3 regions of the Rhodopseudomonas sp. RCAM05734 genome follow, and region 1 is predicted to be linked to each of the others. Evidence: predicted binding sites of a transcription regulator. Region 1 holds the regulator's gene; each other region holds the start of a gene.
What was found. The regulator LexA, encoded in region 1, represses DNA repair genes until DNA is damaged. The targets are predictions, from matches to a motif close to TGTTCNNNNTGTGTTCNG.

Region 1 (5,384 bases):
GGGCGGCTTGGTCGCTAACATCTTTGCGCTGCGCGCGCTGAACGCCGTCGGCGGCCTGCCCTTCCCGGTGGTGGCGCTGTTCACAGCGGACGAGGAAATCGGCTCGCTGCAGGGCCGCGCCGACATCGAAACTGCCGCGCAGGGCGCCCGCGCCGTGCTCAACACCGAGCCCGGCCGCGTCAGCGGCAATGTGGTCACCGGCCGCAAGGGCGGCGGCTCGTTCCACATCAAGGTCACCGGCCGCGCCGCGCATTCCGGCGTCAACCACGCCGACGGCGCCAGCGCGATCGAGGCGCTGGCACGCAAAATCACCCGGCTGCACGCGCTCACCGACTACGACGCCGGGATCACCACCAATGTCGGCGTCATCAAGGGCGGCAACACCCACAACACCGTGGCTCCGTGGGCCGAGGCCGAACTCGACCTTCGGTTCATGACGCTCGAGCAGCGCGCGAGCATCGTGCGCGAGATCGAACGCATCGTGCACGATGAAGACGTGCCGGGCACCTCGGCCGAGATCGAACAGATCTCCATGTTCCTGCCGCTCGAGGAAAAATACTCCGGCAGTTTGTTCGCGCTGTACCGGGACGCGGCGACGCGGGTCGGCTTCGCCGTCGGCGGTGAGTTCACCGGCGGCTGCGCCGATTCCGGCTTCACCGCAGCCATGGGCATCCCGACCCTGTGCGGCCTCGGCCCGGTCGGCGGCAAGGCCCATACCGACGACGAATTCTGCCGCCTCGACACCCTGCTGCCGCGCACCCAGGCGCTGGCGGCGACGATCTGCGCGCTGGTGTGAGGTGTAGGGTGGGCAAAGCCTCGTCCGCGCAAAGCGCGGCGAGGCGTGCCCACCACAATACACGACGCACAGAAATGATGGGCACGGCGCTAGCGCGCCTTTGCCCACCCTACGCCCGTCATTGCACCGTCGCCCCGCCTCGGTAAAACTCGTCCATGACTCAATCTTCCCTCTCCCCCGACTCCGCTGACGCGCTGCTGTTCGATCTTGGCCGCGTCGTCATAGACATCGATTTCGAGCGCACCATCGCATGCTGGGCCGGCCACGCCGGTTGCACTCGCTCCGACCTGGTGACGCGGTTCGTGCGCGGCGACGACTACATGCGCCATGAGCGCGGCCAGATCAGCGATGAAGCCTTCTTCGCCAGCCTGCGCACGACGCTCGGCATCGACATTTCCGACGCCCAGTTCCTCGAGGGCTGGAACGCGATCTTCATCGGCGAAATGCCCGGCATCGCGCCGCTGCTGGCGCGCGCCGCCGAGCAGTTGCCGCTCTATGCCCTCTCCAACACCAACGCCGCCCACGCCGCACATTTCTCGCAGGCACATACCGAGGTGCTCGACCATTTCCGCGAGCTGTTCCTGTCGTCGTCGATCGGGCTGCGCAAGCCGGACGCTGCCGCCTACGACTATGTGGTGAAGGCGATCGGCGTGCCGGCGCAGCGCATCGTGTTCTTCGACGACCTCGCCGAGAACGTCGCGGCGGCCCGCGCCGGCGGGCTTCAGGCGGTTCACGTCACCTCGCCCACCTCGGTGGCCGAGGCGCTGGCGGCGCTGGGCGTGGCGGAAAAATCCTGAACCTGCCGCGATCGCGGTTTTGCGTCCGCACCAGCGCTCGGTTATGAAGCCCGGGTGCGGTCGCGGCCTCCCCGGCCGGCCAGCGCTGGTGATGGAGACTTTGCCGATGGCCTTGATGCCGGTTGCCGACGCGCTGGCCGCGGTGCTCGCCGATGCCGAACCGCTGTCCCGGCAGATGGTCGCGCTCGACGACTGTTTCCACCGCGTGCTGGCCTGCGACGTCGCATCGCTGCGCACCCAGCCGCCGCAGCCGATGTCGGCGATGGACGGCTATGCGGTGCGCGCCGAAGACGCCACGCAGCATGCGGCGCTCACCGTGATCGGCGAAGTCGCCGCCGGCCGGCCGTTCGAGAGGACATTGGGAGCCCATGAGGCGGTCCGCATCTTCACCGGCGGCGTGATCCCCGCAGGCGCCGATGCCGTGGTGATCCAGGAAGACACGGCGCGAGAGGGCACCACCGTATTCATCCACGAGGCCGCCCGCGCTGGCCGCCACATCCGCCCGGCCGGCGTCGACTTCACCACCGGCGACGTGCTGCTGCGCGCCGGCGCCCGCCTCACCGACCGCGACCTGTCGCTGGCCGCCAGCATGAATCATCCCGAGCTTCCGGTGCACCGCCGCCCGAAGGTCGCCTTGCTGGCCACCGGCGACGAGCTGGTGATGCCCGGCCAGCCGCTCGGCCCCGGCCAGATCGTCTATTCCAACGGCTACGCGCTGCGCGCGCTAGCCCGCAACGAGGGCGCCGAGGTGACCGATCTCGGCATCGCCGCCGATACGCTGGATGCCACCGTGGCCGGCATTCGCCGCGCCCGCGACAGCGACGCCGACATCCTGATCACCACCGGCGGTGCCTCGGTCGGCGACCACGACCTGGTGCAGCAGGCGCTCACCGCCGAAGGCGTCACCATGGCGTTCTGGAAGATCGCGATGCGCCCGGGCAAGCCGATGATGCATGGAAGGATCGGGCCGATGCGGGTGATCGGCCTGCCCGGCAATCCGGTGTCGTCCTATGTCTGCGCGCTGCTGTTCATGGTGCCGCTGATCCGCACGCTGTCGGGCCGCCGCGACATCCATCTCGAACGCGAGCCGGCGCTGCTCGGCTGCGACGTCGGCGCCAACGACCTGCGCGAGGACTATCTGCGCGCCGTGCTGGCGGTGCGCGAGGACGGCGCGCTGGTGGCGACGCCCGTGACCCGCCAGGATTCCTCGCTGCTCGGCAATCTGTCCGCCGCCCACGGCCTGGTGGTTCGCGCCCCCCACGCCCCCGCCGCGCCCGCCGGCACGCCCTGCAGCGTGCTGCGTTTGCCGCTTTAAGGCGGTCCGATTGCGTTGACGGGAAATTAATCGTTGCGGAACACATATGGAACAGATAGTGTTCGTTCATGATTTGTTTCTGACCTTCCGGCGCCGCGACCGCTCAACTTCGATCGGCTGATCAGCGCAAGGCCGGAAACGCGACGGTGGTCAACGCCGTCCTATTGAGGATCGATCGAGATGCTGACCCGCAAACAGTACGAACTTCTGCGATTCATCGATCAGCGCCTGAAGGAAGCCGGCGTGCCGCCCTCCTTCGACGAGATGAAGGACGCGCTCGATTTGCGCTCCAAGTCCGGCATCCACCGACTCATCACCGCGCTGGAAGAGCGCGGCTTCATCCGCCGCCTGCCCAACCGGGCCCGCGCCATCGAGGTGTTGAAGCTGCCCGAACTCGGCGGCAGCAGCAGCGTTGCTGGCAACGGTCGCCGCGGCTTCACGCCCAGCGTCATCGAGGGCACCCTCGGCAAGGTGCGACCGTCCTCTGGCAATGCCGAGGATGACGGCGCGCGTTCGGTGCTGGTGCCGGTGATGGGCCGCATCGCCGCGGGCACGCCCATCGAGGCGCTGCAGACCCGCAGCCACAACATCAGCGTGCCGACCGACATGCTCGGCTCCGGCGAACACTACGCGCTGGAAGTGCGCGGCGACTCCATGGTCGAGGCCGGCATTCTCGATGGCGACATGGCGCTGATCCAGCGCAAGGACGCCGCAGAGACCGGCGACATCGTGGTCGCCCTGATCGACGAGGAGGAAGCCACCCTGAAGCGCTTCCGCCGCCGCGGCGCCTCGATCGCGCTGGAGCCCGCCAACGCCGCCTACGAGGTCCGCATCCTGCCGCCCAACCGGGTGCGCATCCAGGGCCGGCTGGTCGGACTGTACCGCAAGTACTGAGTGAACGCGCAGCGACTTGCTGCGCCGTTGTTCGTGACGCAGAGCCGTTCGCTCACGGTTCATCAGCCTGCACGTCGGTCTCGGCCGGCGTCGCATCGGGCGCGCGCTGCCGCCCCGGCAAGATCGCGCCGCTGGCAACCTCGAGCGTGTCCGCTGCGGCTGGTGCCCATGGCCGGTCCCGCCCTTTCGGCCTGATCGCATCGATCACAAAACCGCCGCTGGTTTGCCGCAACGCCGTCGCACCGGTTTTCTGCAGACTATCACGATCGATCACCGTCGCTCCGCAATCCCCCGGCGGCTGTCTTGTTGTGACAATGAGCGTCGCGCGCAGGCAATCATCGACAAAGGCATCCGGCTGCAGCGCCAGCGCGACCAACGCGCCGTCGGCCAACGTCGCCACGCAGCCGGCGCCATCGCAGGCGATGCCGTTGCCCAGCGTCGGATCGTTCGGCAATCGCGAATCCGCATCCGCCGCCAGCCATTCCTTGAGCAGAAACGAGATCTCTGGCGCTGCGCATCACATGCAGCCGCCCGTCCTTGCCGCGCACCGCGACGCTGTGGCCGTCGCCTGATATCAACACATCCGGCTGCGTCACCATCGCGGCCCATACCATCGACGCCGCGACAAAGCCCGCGCCGATCCAGCGCAGCGGCGTGCGCAGCAGTCCGAGCAGCACGATGCCGATGGTTGCCGCGAGCAATGGCCCGGTCCCGAACGCCGGCACGCGGCCGATGGCACCGGGCAATGCCGCGACCCATTGCGTCACCACGATCATCCACTGGATGCCGACATCCATCAGCCGCCAGAACACGCTGTCGAGCCCGAACGGCGCGGCCGCAAGTCCTAACAGCCCCGCCGGCATCACCAGCGCAGAGACCACTGGCATCGCCAGCAGGTTTGCGACGACGCCGTAAGGCGTGATGCGGTGAAAGTGAAACGCCGCATAGGGCGTGGTCGCGAGCCCGGCGACCAGCGAGGCCAGCGCCAGCATGACGATCTCGCGGCCGCCCCACAGCGCCGCGCGCGCGGTGCGCGAATGCTCCGCCGTCGCGAACAGCATGGGCATGCCGACCTGCACCAGGGCCACCAGTCCGAGGGTCGCCGCGAACGACATCTGGAAACTCGGATGCACCAGCGCCTCCGGCGCCAAAGTGAGCACGATCATCGCCGCCACCGCCAGGGTGCGAAAGGTGATCGCACGGCGATCCACCATCACAGCGATCAGCACCACCGCCGTCATGAAAAACGAACGTTGCGTCGCGACTTCGGCGCCGGACAGCAGCAGATAGAACAGCGCGGCGGCGAGTGCTGCGGCGGCCGACCACTTCTTTATCGGAAACGTCACCGTCAGCACCGGGATCAGCGCCAGCAGCGCGCGCACCGCGAAGAACACCACGCCGGCGACCACCGCCATGTGATAGCCGGAGATCGACAGCACATGACCGAGGCCGGAGATGAACATGGCGTCGTTGACATCGGGCGAGATGGCGTCGCGCCGCCCAGTCAGCAGCGCAGTGGCGATGGCGCGGCTATCGCCGGAGAGGACGTTGGCAATGCGCGCATCGATGGCATCGCGCAGAC
Region 2 (5,384 bases), 1.5 Mb from region 1:
CAGCGACGCGCTGCTCACCGGCGTGGCGGTGGCGCCGAACAGTTCGCTGCTGCAGTTCGACTACGGTGAGGACCTGCAGCGCCAGGGCCGCAACTTCGAGGCGATTGCGCCGTTGCGCCGGGCGATCGAGGCGCAGCCCGACAACCTCCGGTTCCAGGTGGCGCTGGCCGAGACCGAATACGCCCTGGGGCACGGCGCCGAGGGCGACAAGCTCGCCAGCATCGTGAAGAACCGCATCGCCACCGGCGAAAAGGTGCCGCCCAATCTCAGGGCGCGCGCCGATGCGGTGGTGGCGCGGGCGCCCCCGGCCCAGGGAAAATAGCCGGCGAGGCCACCGTAGCTTCCTCGCTCGCCGGCGGGAGATGGCCGGAGTGAGGGCTGCAAGGGGAGCGGAGCGTAACGGCAACACGAAAAGCGACAGTTCCGGAGCTACTACAATTTGTACGCCGTGCGGAATCCGCCCCAATGCCGGCCGTGCACGCGGATCGGTACGTCGATCTCGCGCATCATCACCGTGGTGCCGTTGCCCATGTCGCGGGCATAGCTCTGGATCAGGTAGGCGCGGGTGTTGCGGCCGGCGGCGAGGCCGGCGGGATCGTTGAAGATGCGACGGTTGCGCGAATTGGCGGTGTTGAAGGCGACGTCGCCGGGCCGTTGCGGCTTGGAATAGATGCTGTTGTGCACCGGCAGGTAGCCGTTGCGGTCGATCGCGGCGCAGAACGCCATGCGCGGGTCGGTCGCCAGCAATTTGTCCTGGAAATCCGGCAGCGCGCGGTCGGCCCAGTCGAGAATCCGCGTGCGCACCTGCACCGGATTGGAGCCGGCGATCTCCACATAACTTTCGTCGAACATGTCGTCGATGCCGATGGCGCCGGAGGCGATACCGTCGGCGAAGATCTTGTTGAGCGTGACGCCGGCATCGATGGCGCGGGTGACGAATTCGGTGTTCTCGTCGTGGATCGCCCATAGCCGGTCCTCGATCCGGCTGGTCAGGGCGGCGTCCGGCGCCACGAACAGGGCGCGGGCACCGGCCTTGGACTGTTCGGTGACACGCAGCCGGCAGGTGCCGACCTCGACAAGATCGGCCGTCAGCATCTCGTGCGGTTGCAGCGAGGCCGCGTCCGGGCCGCCGATCAGAATGCCTTCCAGGGAAATCTCGTAGACCGGCGCACGCAGCGTCGTGTTGCGGGTCTTGATCTCGATCTGCAGGTGGCACGGCAGCCGCTCGCGCTTGCGCTCGTCCTCGCGTTCGTCCTGGCGCAGCAGCGTGGCGCAGCGCGACTTCAGCTTCTGTGCGAACATGGTCACGGCGCGGCCGGCCTCGGCGACGCTCTGGCCATGCACCTCAGCGGCCTGGGTGGCGCTGTCGATCTCGGCAGCGCTGTCGCCTACGGCGACGATGAATTGCGACGCCGAGGCGGCATTGTCGGACATGTCGGAGGTCGTGGCGTTCTGTTCGGCCACTGCGCCGTTGACGCTGTCGAACACCGGGCGGATCGCCTGGATCGCGTTGGAGATGCGGTGCACCGCATCCACTGAACTCGCGGCATCCTTCTGCAGCGCGTCGATCTTCTTCTTGATCTCTTCGGTGGCCTCTGCGGTCTGCACCGCCAGCGCCTTGACCTCGGTGGCGACCACCGCGAAGCCGCGGCCGGCGGCGCCGGCGCGTGCGGCCTCGATCGTCGAGTTGAGCGCCAGCAGCGTGGTCTGCTTGGCGATCTGGGCGATCAGGTTGACCACGTTGCCGATTGCGGCGGAGGATTCCCTGAGGCGGTCGACGTTGCGGCTGGCCTCGTCCGCGGCGGCGCCGGCGTCGTCGGCCAGTTTGCTGGCGTTGCGCACCTGGGCGCCGATGCCTTCGGCGGAATGGGTGAACTTGTCGGCGGCCTGCGCAAAGGTGGTGGCGGTGGTCTGCGCCGCGCTGGTCTGGCCGGTGAGGGCGTCGGTGCGCTGGCGGATGGTGGAGAGGGTGGAGGCGGTGGATTCGGCGCCGCCGGCCACCGACTGCGCGGCGCGCTCGAGCTGGCGGATCAGCGCCCCCAGTTCCAGCTCCAGCAGTTCCAGGATCTCGCGCGCCGAATCGCGCTCCGGCTCGGGCACGGCGGCCGCCGCCACCACCACCGCGGGCTGCGCAACAGGAACAGGCGCCGGCGCCTGCCGCTTCCGAAACATTCCGAAGACCATGTCGTCTCTCTGGGGGATACAATCTATGCGGGTATCCTTGCACCCTGACGTGAAGCCGTGGTTAACGGATGTGCGACGCTTGCGCGCAGCCGGTATCCCAAGGCGGAAACCGGACTGTTTTTTTGATTTTGCCGGGCTCGCGGCCTATAACCCCGCGCCGCCGCACCCCTGACAGACCGCACGAATCCGAAAGAGACCGCATGGCCGGACATTCCCAATTCAAGAACATCATGCACCGCAAGGGCCGGCAGGATGCCCAGAAGTCGAAACTGTTCAGCAAGCTGGCCCGGGAAATTACCGTGGCCGCCAAGCTCGGCACCCCCGACCCGTCGATGAATGCCCGGCTGCGCGCCGCGGTCACCGCCGCCCGCCAGGAAAACATGCCGCGCGACAATATCGAGCGCGCCATCAAGAAGGCGATCGGCTCCGACGGCGAGAATTATGACGAGATGCGCTACGAGGGCTACGGCCCCGGCGGCGTCGCCGTGATCGTCCAGGCGCTCACCGACAACAAAAACCGCGCCGCCTCGGACATCCGCTCCTATTTCACCAAGTCCGGCGGCAATCTCGGCGAAACCGGCTCCGTGTCGTTCATGTTCGACCATGTGGGGATCATCGAATACGACGCCGCCAAGGCCTCCGCCGACGACATGCTGGAAGCCGCCATCGAGGCCGGCGCCGACGACGTGATCTCGTCCGAGACCGGTCATGAAGTCTATGCCGCCCAGGAAACCTTTCGCGACGTCGCCAAGGCGCTGGAAGCGAAATTCGGCGAGCCGCGCAAGGCGGAACTGACCTGGAAGCCGCAAAACACCGTCGCGGTCGACGACGAGACCGGCGAGAAGTTGCTGAAGCTCATCGACCTGCTCAACGATCACGACGACGTCCAGAACGTCTACGCCAACTTCGAGGTATCCGACGCGCTGGTCGCCAAGATGGGCGGCTGAGGCCAGCCGTTGCGTCAAACTCCGCTGTCATCACCCGGCCGGCGCGCACTTGCGCGCTGGACCGGGGACCGAGTAGACACTGGCCTTTCGGGGCACATGCAGGCCGGCGTTTACTCGATCCCCCGCATCCGCGGGGACGACAGCCTGTGGTCGGGGCGCACCGTCTCCGCCCACTTTCGCCGTGCAAACCCGTCTGTTGCTATTTTGTTCTTAAGCTTTCGGCGTTATCACTGCGCCCATGACAGCCGTCCCGATTCGCCCATCCGTCCGCATCATCGGCATCGATCCGGGCCTGCGCCGCACCGGCTGGGGCGTCATCGAGATCGATGGCAACCGGCTGACCTATATCGCGTGCGGCTCGGTGGAGCCGACGGACACCCTGCCGCTGGCAAGCCGGCTGCTCGGCATCCATGAGGGGCTGTCGAAAGTGCTCGGCGACTTCCAGCCGGCCGAGGCCGCGGTCGAGAACACCTTCGTCAACAAGGACGGCGTCGCCACGCTCAAGCTCGGCCAGGCCCGCGGCATCGCCATGATGACGCCGGCGATGTTCGGCATCGCGGTGGCCGAATATGCGCCGAACCAGGTCAAGAAGACCGTGGTCGGCGCCGGCCATGCCGACAAGAACCAGATCCAGATGATGCTGAAGATCCTGCTGCCCAAGGCCGAGCCGAAATCCGCCGACGCCGCCGATGCGCTGGCCATCGCCATTACGCATGCGCATCACCGTCAGAGCGCGCAGCGGCTGCTGCGGGTGGTGGGGGCATAATGTGTAGTTTGATCCTGCGCTGCAAACGTCGTCGGTTCCCTCCCCCCTTGCGGGGGAGGGTCGGGGAGGGGGGTCCACAAGCGACGTCGCCCGTAACACCCCCACCCCCGGCCCCTCCCCGCAAGGGGGAGGGGAGCATGCGCACCGGAGCTCTCTCATGATCGGCAAGCTCAAGGGCCTGATCGACAGCTACGGTGATGACTACGTCATCCTCGACGTCTCCGGCGTCGGCTACCAAGTGCATTGCTCCGCGCGTACGCTGCAGGCGCTGCCGCAGCCGGGCGGGGCGGCGGTGCTGTCGATCGAGACCTATGTCCGCGAGGACCAGATCAAGCTGTTCGGCTTTCGCTCCGACCAGGAGCGCGAATGGTTCCGGCTGCTGCAGACCGTGCAGGGCGTCGGCGCCAAGGTGGCGCTGGCGGTGCTGTCGACATTGCCGCCGGCCGACCTCGCCAATGCCATCGCGCTGCGCGACAAGGCTGCGGTGGCGCGCACCGTCGGCGTCGGCCCGAAAGTCGCCGAGCGGATCGTCAGCGAGTTGAAGGACAAGGCGCCGGCGTTTGCATCGGTCGATCCGGCGCTGGTCAATCTGTCCGGCGCCATCGAGGACAACACCGCGCCGCGTCCGGTGTCGGATGCGATCTCCGCTCTGGTCAATCTCGGCTACGGCGCGCCGCAGGCGGCCGCGGCGATTGCCGGTGCCGCGCGCATTGCGGGAGAGGGCGCTGAGACGGCGCAACTGATCCGGCTCGGGCTGAAGGAGTTGGCGAAGTGAGTTTCGGCCGGCTCGGACGCGTGATCGGTATCGTGGCGATCTTCTCCATTGTCGGTCCACTGGCGATGGCGGCGGTGGTTGCGCTGATCGTCGTCGTGCTCGGCGCGCCCATCGTCCAGCCGGTGTTTGCGGTCGCCGATCTTGACGCGTTGCGTGGCGTGCTGTCGATCGCGGTCTGGCTGCTGGCCTTCGTGGTCGTTATCGCCACGCTGCTTCCCTCCATGGCCGCAGGACTGACCTTTGCGGTCGCGGCGATCTATGCCGGTCTCAGTCCGATCTGGATGGCCTGGCTTGCCGCGGCCGCCGCCATTGCCGCCGTGGTGCTGCTCGGCGCTTTCATCCAGCCGTCAGAATCCTCGGCGGTGATGCTGCCCGGTACCCAGTCGCTGCCGCAGGCACTGTCGCTGTTGGCGCTGCTCGCGGTGCTGGCGATCGGTCCCGCCAGCCTGTGCTGGTGGCTCGCGAAGCCGCTGCATCGTGCTAACGTGACCCCATGACCACTGCTCCCATCCGCCTGATCACCCCCGAGCGCCGCGCCGATGACATCGGCGACACCTCGCTGCGCCCGCAGAACCTGTCCGAATTCGTCGGCCAGCAGCAGGCCCGCGCCAATCTGCAGATCTTCATCGACGCCGCCCGCAAACGCGGCGAGGCGCTCGACCATGTGCTGTTCGTCGGCCCGCCCGGCCTCGGCAAGACCACGCTGGCGCAG
Region 3 (5,384 bases), 1.4 Mb from region 1:
AGCCAGCAGGCGCGCGAATGGCTGGACCGCCATCGCCGCATGGTGGCGTGGAACAATGCGGTGATCGCCAACTCCGCGGCCGGCTACCGTGAATTTCTGAAGCTGTTTCCCGACAGCGATCTCACCGTCACCGCGCGCAAGCTGGAAGATCGCCTGCGCAACCGGCCCGACCCGCTCGGTGCAGCGTCGTCCGCGCCGGCGCAACCCACCAACGTGGCGCTGGCGGCGCCGACCTGCCCGTGCGGCGCGCCGAAGAAGGCCGATCTGCCGCCGAAGAAGCGCGCCGAGACCGATCCGCCGAAGCGGGTCACCGATCGCTCGCCACCGCGACGGATGCGCGCGCCGGACGACGAGGAAGACATCGTGATCGTCCGTCGCCCGCCGCCGCCCTATGACGGACCGATGCCGGGTCTGTCGGTCGGCGGTGCGATCGGCGGTGGCTATGGCGGAACTGGCCGCGGTCACGGCAGCCCAGGGCGCGGGCGCTACTGAGCGCGGGAGTGTGCCGGCCTGAAAACGCCTTTGTCGCGCTCCTATGATGCGCGCTCATCGGAAGGCGTATGCGATGGTCAGATGTTTGCGGATCGTTTTCAGCATCGTTGCGCTCGGCGTAGCGCTGTCCGGCTGCACCAGATATGGCCCGATCTGGGATGACTGGTTGCAGCCGTCGCAATCCTGCAGGTCGGACCATCTCTGAGCGCCCCTTCCAGCAACGGCGCGACACAGTTCGTTCTGCGCCTTTTGCGCTGGAGGTTGGCGTCACCGGAGCTGCGATGGTATAGACCGCGCATGTTTCCATGGAGCATCCGTATGAAAGTTCTTCGCGCCGCAGCGCTGCTCGCCCTCCTGGCTGTTCCAGCCTATGCCCAGTCTCCCACGGTCAACCTGATGCCTGAGGTCAAGACCAGGAGCCCCGAGGAGAAGGAACAGGACGCGATTGCCGACAAGGCCTATCGCGAGTCGCTCCGGAAGATTCCCGACGCCAAGGCGGCGGCCGACCCGTGGGGAACGGTGCGCAACGACGCGCCGAAGGCGACCGTCGCGAAACCGCGCACCAGGACCGGCAACAACGCGAACTAGCCGGTCGCGATCTCGTCGGCCGGTCTGGGCCGGTAGCGACGCGGAAATTCTTCCGGCCAGGGCAGGGCGGCCTGCCCGGCCAGCGCATCGAGCAGCACGCGGGCCGCGTCCCCGTAGCTGGCGCCCGACGGCAACGCCATGGCGTGGGCCCATGCCACCGGCATCTCGTCCTGTTCACGATACACGGCGAGCGCTGGGCTCCACCACCACGCGGCCGCCGGCGAGCGGTCGTCGGCGTCGACGACGAGCCATTTGGCGTAATCCCGGACGGTGCGTTCGAACTCGAATTTGACGGCGGGATGGATCATCGGCGTCCCCGGGTCGGATGGTGCGGCCGCCAAACGGAGCGGTCGCGCGGCCACAGGCTGGCCGCAAAGTCCGCCTGACGCAAGCTATCCGCCAGGAGGCAATGCTGTGCAGTCCGGACAGGCGACCGGCGTTTAGCTGAACAGGCCGGCCAGCGGCACTTCGAACAGTCTGCCCGGCGTCCTCATCCTCGACCACGATGGTGCCGGAGGTGAGCGCGTGATTGTCGCGCAAATTGCTCGCCAGCGTTCTTGCGTGCTGCTGGGCTGCCTTGGCGTCTTCGAGGATGGTGCCGACGTCGTCGAGCACGACGCTTCCGGCGACAATGTGAAAGTAAAAGCGGGGCACGGAAAATCGTCACTCAGGCGAGAGTAAAATTGTTCTCATCACCGGAAGTTGCCATGAATCGGACGATGATACCGCAAACCTATGTCCAAGGTTCCCGTTCGTCGATAAAAATGTTTCAGAATGAAACAGCTCGGCGATGCCCCGCCGTCGGAATGGAGGTATCGCCGGGCAGTGCGGTTGAACTGACCTCGCCGCCGCGCGAACCTCGTATGCGCTCGGTGGTCCGGCTGGTGATGGTCAACTGGGCGCTGGGCATGGCCGCCGGCGTGTTGTGCGCGACCCTGATCCTGGCCATCGACCTCGCCGGCCTGCGCGCGCTGCTGCTGCGCGCCGACGACCGCTGGATCGGGCTGCTGCTGCTCTATGGCAGCTTCGCCTTCAGCTTCGGCGGGTTGGTGGCGGCTACTGCGGTCATGACGATTTCGGACCGGTCGCCGTCGCGCTGACGGCGCGGTTCGCGCCAATGCGTGTCTGCCCTGTCGTCAATGCGTCGCCCTGCGATCGCCGGAAAATCGGGCGACGGTTTCCGACGGAAGCCTGCGGCTGGGCCACGCCGAAATTGGTAGTGTCTCAGTTTGAAAATAATCCGTCTTGACGCTCGGTTTCGCCGCTCCCGCCACCGTGTTATGCTTAGCGGAAAGCAGAAGGGAACCCGAGTACATGTTTACGGTCGAGATCTACGCACCCGGAGAAATCGTGTCGGCAAGACACCCGCTTGAGGCGACCAACCTGCGTGACGCCAAGCTGGAGATGTATTCTTGGCTGGCGCTCATCGGGACAGCCGAGAATGCGACCAATTACCGGCTGCTAAATGGAGACGATATTCTGATCGATAAATCGTTAGCGGAGCCGTTTTGATGCCCCGAGGTCCTAAAGGCGAAAAGCGCCCCGCCGACGCAATCGGCAACGCCATCATGATTGCCCGGATAGCCACCGGGGAGATCAACGAAACGGCAACCACCGACGACGGGAAGAACGCCGCCGCCGTGGCGCTGGGGCGCATGGGCGGCAAGGCGCGGGCCGCCGGGATGACGGCGGAGAAACGTTCAGATATTGCGAAGAAAGCGGCTGCGAAGCGTTGGAGCAAGACTAGCTGATTTTAATATTTAGTGTCGCACAGATTTGCTCACGCCCGTCCACGTTGACTCGCAACTCGGCGATACCAGACTCCGTTATCGGAAGAGGGGCCGCGACTCCCTTAAAAATTATGCCTACGAGCGGCAAATTATTTGAAAAAGAGTCCTTGAATGCCTTTTCAATTGCCTCCGTCCCTAAAGAGCTAAGCTTGAGCGCTTCCTGACCGGGAATTACTACTTCGGCTGCCACTTGACGCGGAACGGCGCCGTTGGCCTCAAGATTCAAGCGGATGTAAAATCCCATCTTTGGGAACAGAAGTTTCCCCGCCTCTGCAGTCGCAGCGGGTGCAGTGCGATGAAATCTGGAGCTTCTGCTACGCCAAGAACAAGAACGTGAAGGGTGCCAAGGCTGCCCCGGACGGTGCCGGCGATCTCTGGACCTGGACCGCATTGGATGCCGATAGCAAGCTCATGATCTCATGGACGGTTGGCAACCGGGACGCGGACTCGGCGTTCGAATTGATGGAAGATCTGCGGGACCGCGTTAAGACCCGCATGCAGCTCACCACGGATGGGTGGCGCTCCTACATCGATGCCGTTGGGCAGACGTTCGGCCCCTATATCGACTATGCCCAGCTTGTGAAGATTTACGGCCCCTCGCACGGGAAGGGCGATGAACGCCGCTACAGCCCCGCCGAGTGCGTTGGCGCAAAGAAGGTGCCGATGGAAGGCGCCCCCGACTTGAAGCATGTCAGGCCACTGCCATTTTCAAACTAGGCCACTGAGGCCGGAAACAGGCCAGTACCGAAATTATTTCGAGAACATATTGCGAACAGAGAACGAATGGGGTACATTGGTTCCAACAGATCAGAAGATGCTGCACGTTTGTCCCATCAGCGAATCCCGTCCATAAGGAGCTAGATCATGGCCTCGACCCCGACCGCCCTGCGTATCGTTGAAGGATCCTCGATGGACAAGACCAAGGCCCTGTCGGCCGCGCTCTCGCAGATCGAGCGCCAGTTCGGCAAGGGCTCGGTAATGAAGCTCGGCAAGAACGATCGCTCGATGGATATCGAGACGATCTCGTCGGGCTCGCTGGGACTGGACATCGCCCTCGGCGTCGGCGGCCTGCCGCGCGGCCGGGTGGTGGAAATCTACGGGCCGGAATCCTCGGGCAAGACCACGCTGGCGCTGCACACGGTGGCCGAAGGCCAGAAGAAGGGCGGCATCTGCGCCTTCATCGACGCCGAACACGCGCTCGACCCGGTCTATGCCCGCAAGCTCGGCGTCAACATCGACGAACTCCTGATCTCGCAGCCGGATACCGGCGAGCAAGCGCTGGAGATCTGCGACACCCTGGTGCGCTCCGGCGCCGTCGACGTGCTGGTGATCGATTCGGTGGCGGCGCTGGTGCCGCGCGCCGAGCTCGAAGGCGAGATGGGCGACGCATTGCCCGGCCTGCAGGCCCGTCTGATGAGCCAGGCGCTGCGCAAGCTGACCGCCTCCATCAACAAGTCCAACACGATGGTCATCTTCATCAACCAGATCCGCATGAAGATCGGCGTGATGTACGGCTCGCCGGAAACCACCACCGGCGGCAACGCGCTGAAATTCTACGCCTCGGTCCGCCTCGATATCCGCCGCATCGGCGCCATCAAGGAGCGCGACGAGGTGGTGGGCAACCAGACCCGCGTCAAGGTCGTCAAGAACAAGCTGGCGCCGCCGTTCAAGCAGGTCGAATTCGACATCATGTATGGCGAGGGCGTCTCCAAGATGGGCGAGATCCTCGATCTCGGCGTCAAGGCCGGGATCGTCGAGAAGTCCGGCGCCTGGTTCTCCTATGACAGCCAGCGGCTCGGTCAGGGCCGCGAAAACTCAAAAGCCTTCCTCAAGGCCAATCCGGAAATGACCGCCAAGATCGAAGCCTCGATCCGGCAGAATTCCGGCCTGATCGCCGAGCAGATCCTGGCCGGCTCGCCGGAGCGCGACGCCGAAGGCGAAGAGCCGGCGGACGAGTGAGGTTTGGCAAGGCGCGATTGACGCCAACGTCCGTTCGCTGGTGATGAATGCGAAAGCCTCGGCCGTATAATCGGCCGAGGCTTTTTGCATTTGTCTGTCTGATTTGATTCCGTGTCCCGGACGCGGTGCAGCGTGAGAAAGGCGCAGCCTCGCCGAAACGCTGCTCCGCAGGTCCGGGAGCCATTTCAAAGAAGAATGAGCATTGGCCCCGGATCAGTAGCGCACCACTCTGCCCAACGATGCTTCGCATCGTCAGGCAGCGCGTTGCGCAGCATCCGGGGCACGCGTGAGTGCCCCGACTACTCCGCCGCCTCGGCGTAGTCTTCCGTGGGCGGGCACGAGCACACCAGGTTGCGGTCGCCATAGACGTTGTCGACGCGGCCCACCGGGCACCAGTACTTGTCGGTCCGCGCGGAGCCTGCCGGGAAGCAGCCTTCCGCCCGCGTATAGGCGCGCGCCCAGTCGTCGGCAGCGATGTCGTGCACGGTGTGCGGAGCATGACGCAGCGGCGAGGCCTCCACCTTGCAGCGGCCTGACTCGATCTCGGAGATCTCC

Region 2: a site for LexA is predicted at 3,326-3,343, ahead of ruvC (crossover junction endodeoxyribonuclease RuvC). Genes of this name have one in related genera too.
Region 3: a site for LexA is predicted at 3,628-3,645, ahead of recA (recombinase RecA). Genes of this name have one in related genera too.

Annotation. Positions count from the first base shown of each region.
Region 1 covers NZ_CP199742.1:4,253,705-4,259,088, reverse strand. The annotation lists gene ACUXVA_RS20100 (M20 family metallopeptidase) at 1-796, shown strand, start outside; gene ACUXVA_RS20095 (HAD-IA family hydrolase) at 952-1,593, shown strand; gene ACUXVA_RS20090 (molybdopterin molybdotransferase MoeA) at 1,700-2,908, shown strand; gene lexA (transcriptional repressor LexA) at 3,089-3,802, shown strand; partial or broken gene ACUXVA_RS20080 (ComEC/Rec2 family competence protein) at 3,855-5,384, opposite strand, start outside.
Region 2 covers NZ_CP199742.1:2,740,435-2,745,818, forward strand. The annotation lists gene ACUXVA_RS12965 (tetratricopeptide repeat protein) at 1-322, shown strand, start outside; gene ACUXVA_RS12970 (methyl-accepting chemotaxis protein) at 433-2,184, opposite strand; gene ACUXVA_RS12975 (YebC/PmpR family DNA-binding transcriptional regulator) at 2,385-3,131, shown strand; gene ruvC (crossover junction endodeoxyribonuclease RuvC) at 3,370-3,897, shown strand; gene ruvA (Holliday junction branch migration protein RuvA) at 4,055-4,672, shown strand; gene ACUXVA_RS12990 (hypothetical protein) at 4,669-5,169, shown strand; gene ruvB (Holliday junction branch migration DNA helicase RuvB) at 5,166-5,384, shown strand, end outside.
Region 3 covers NZ_CP199742.1:5,615,716-5,621,099, reverse strand. The annotation lists gene ACUXVA_RS26845 (caspase family protein) at 1-492, shown strand, start outside; gene ACUXVA_RS26840 (hypothetical protein) at 811-1,080, shown strand; gene ACUXVA_RS26835 (hypothetical protein) at 1,077-1,265, opposite strand; gene ACUXVA_RS26830 (hypothetical protein) at 1,255-1,674, opposite strand; gene ACUXVA_RS26825 (hypothetical protein) at 1,606-1,761, shown strand; gene ACUXVA_RS26820 (hypothetical protein) at 1,944-2,180, shown strand; gene ACUXVA_RS26815 (hypothetical protein) at 2,395-2,592, shown strand; gene ACUXVA_RS26810 (RNA-binding protein) at 2,649-2,831, shown strand; gene ACUXVA_RS26805 (hypothetical protein) at 2,824-3,114, opposite strand; partial or broken gene ACUXVA_RS26800 (IS1 family transposase) at 3,147-3,563, shown strand; gene recA (recombinase RecA) at 3,735-4,829, shown strand; gene gcvP (aminomethyl-transferring glycine dehydrogenase) at 5,129-5,384, opposite strand, start outside.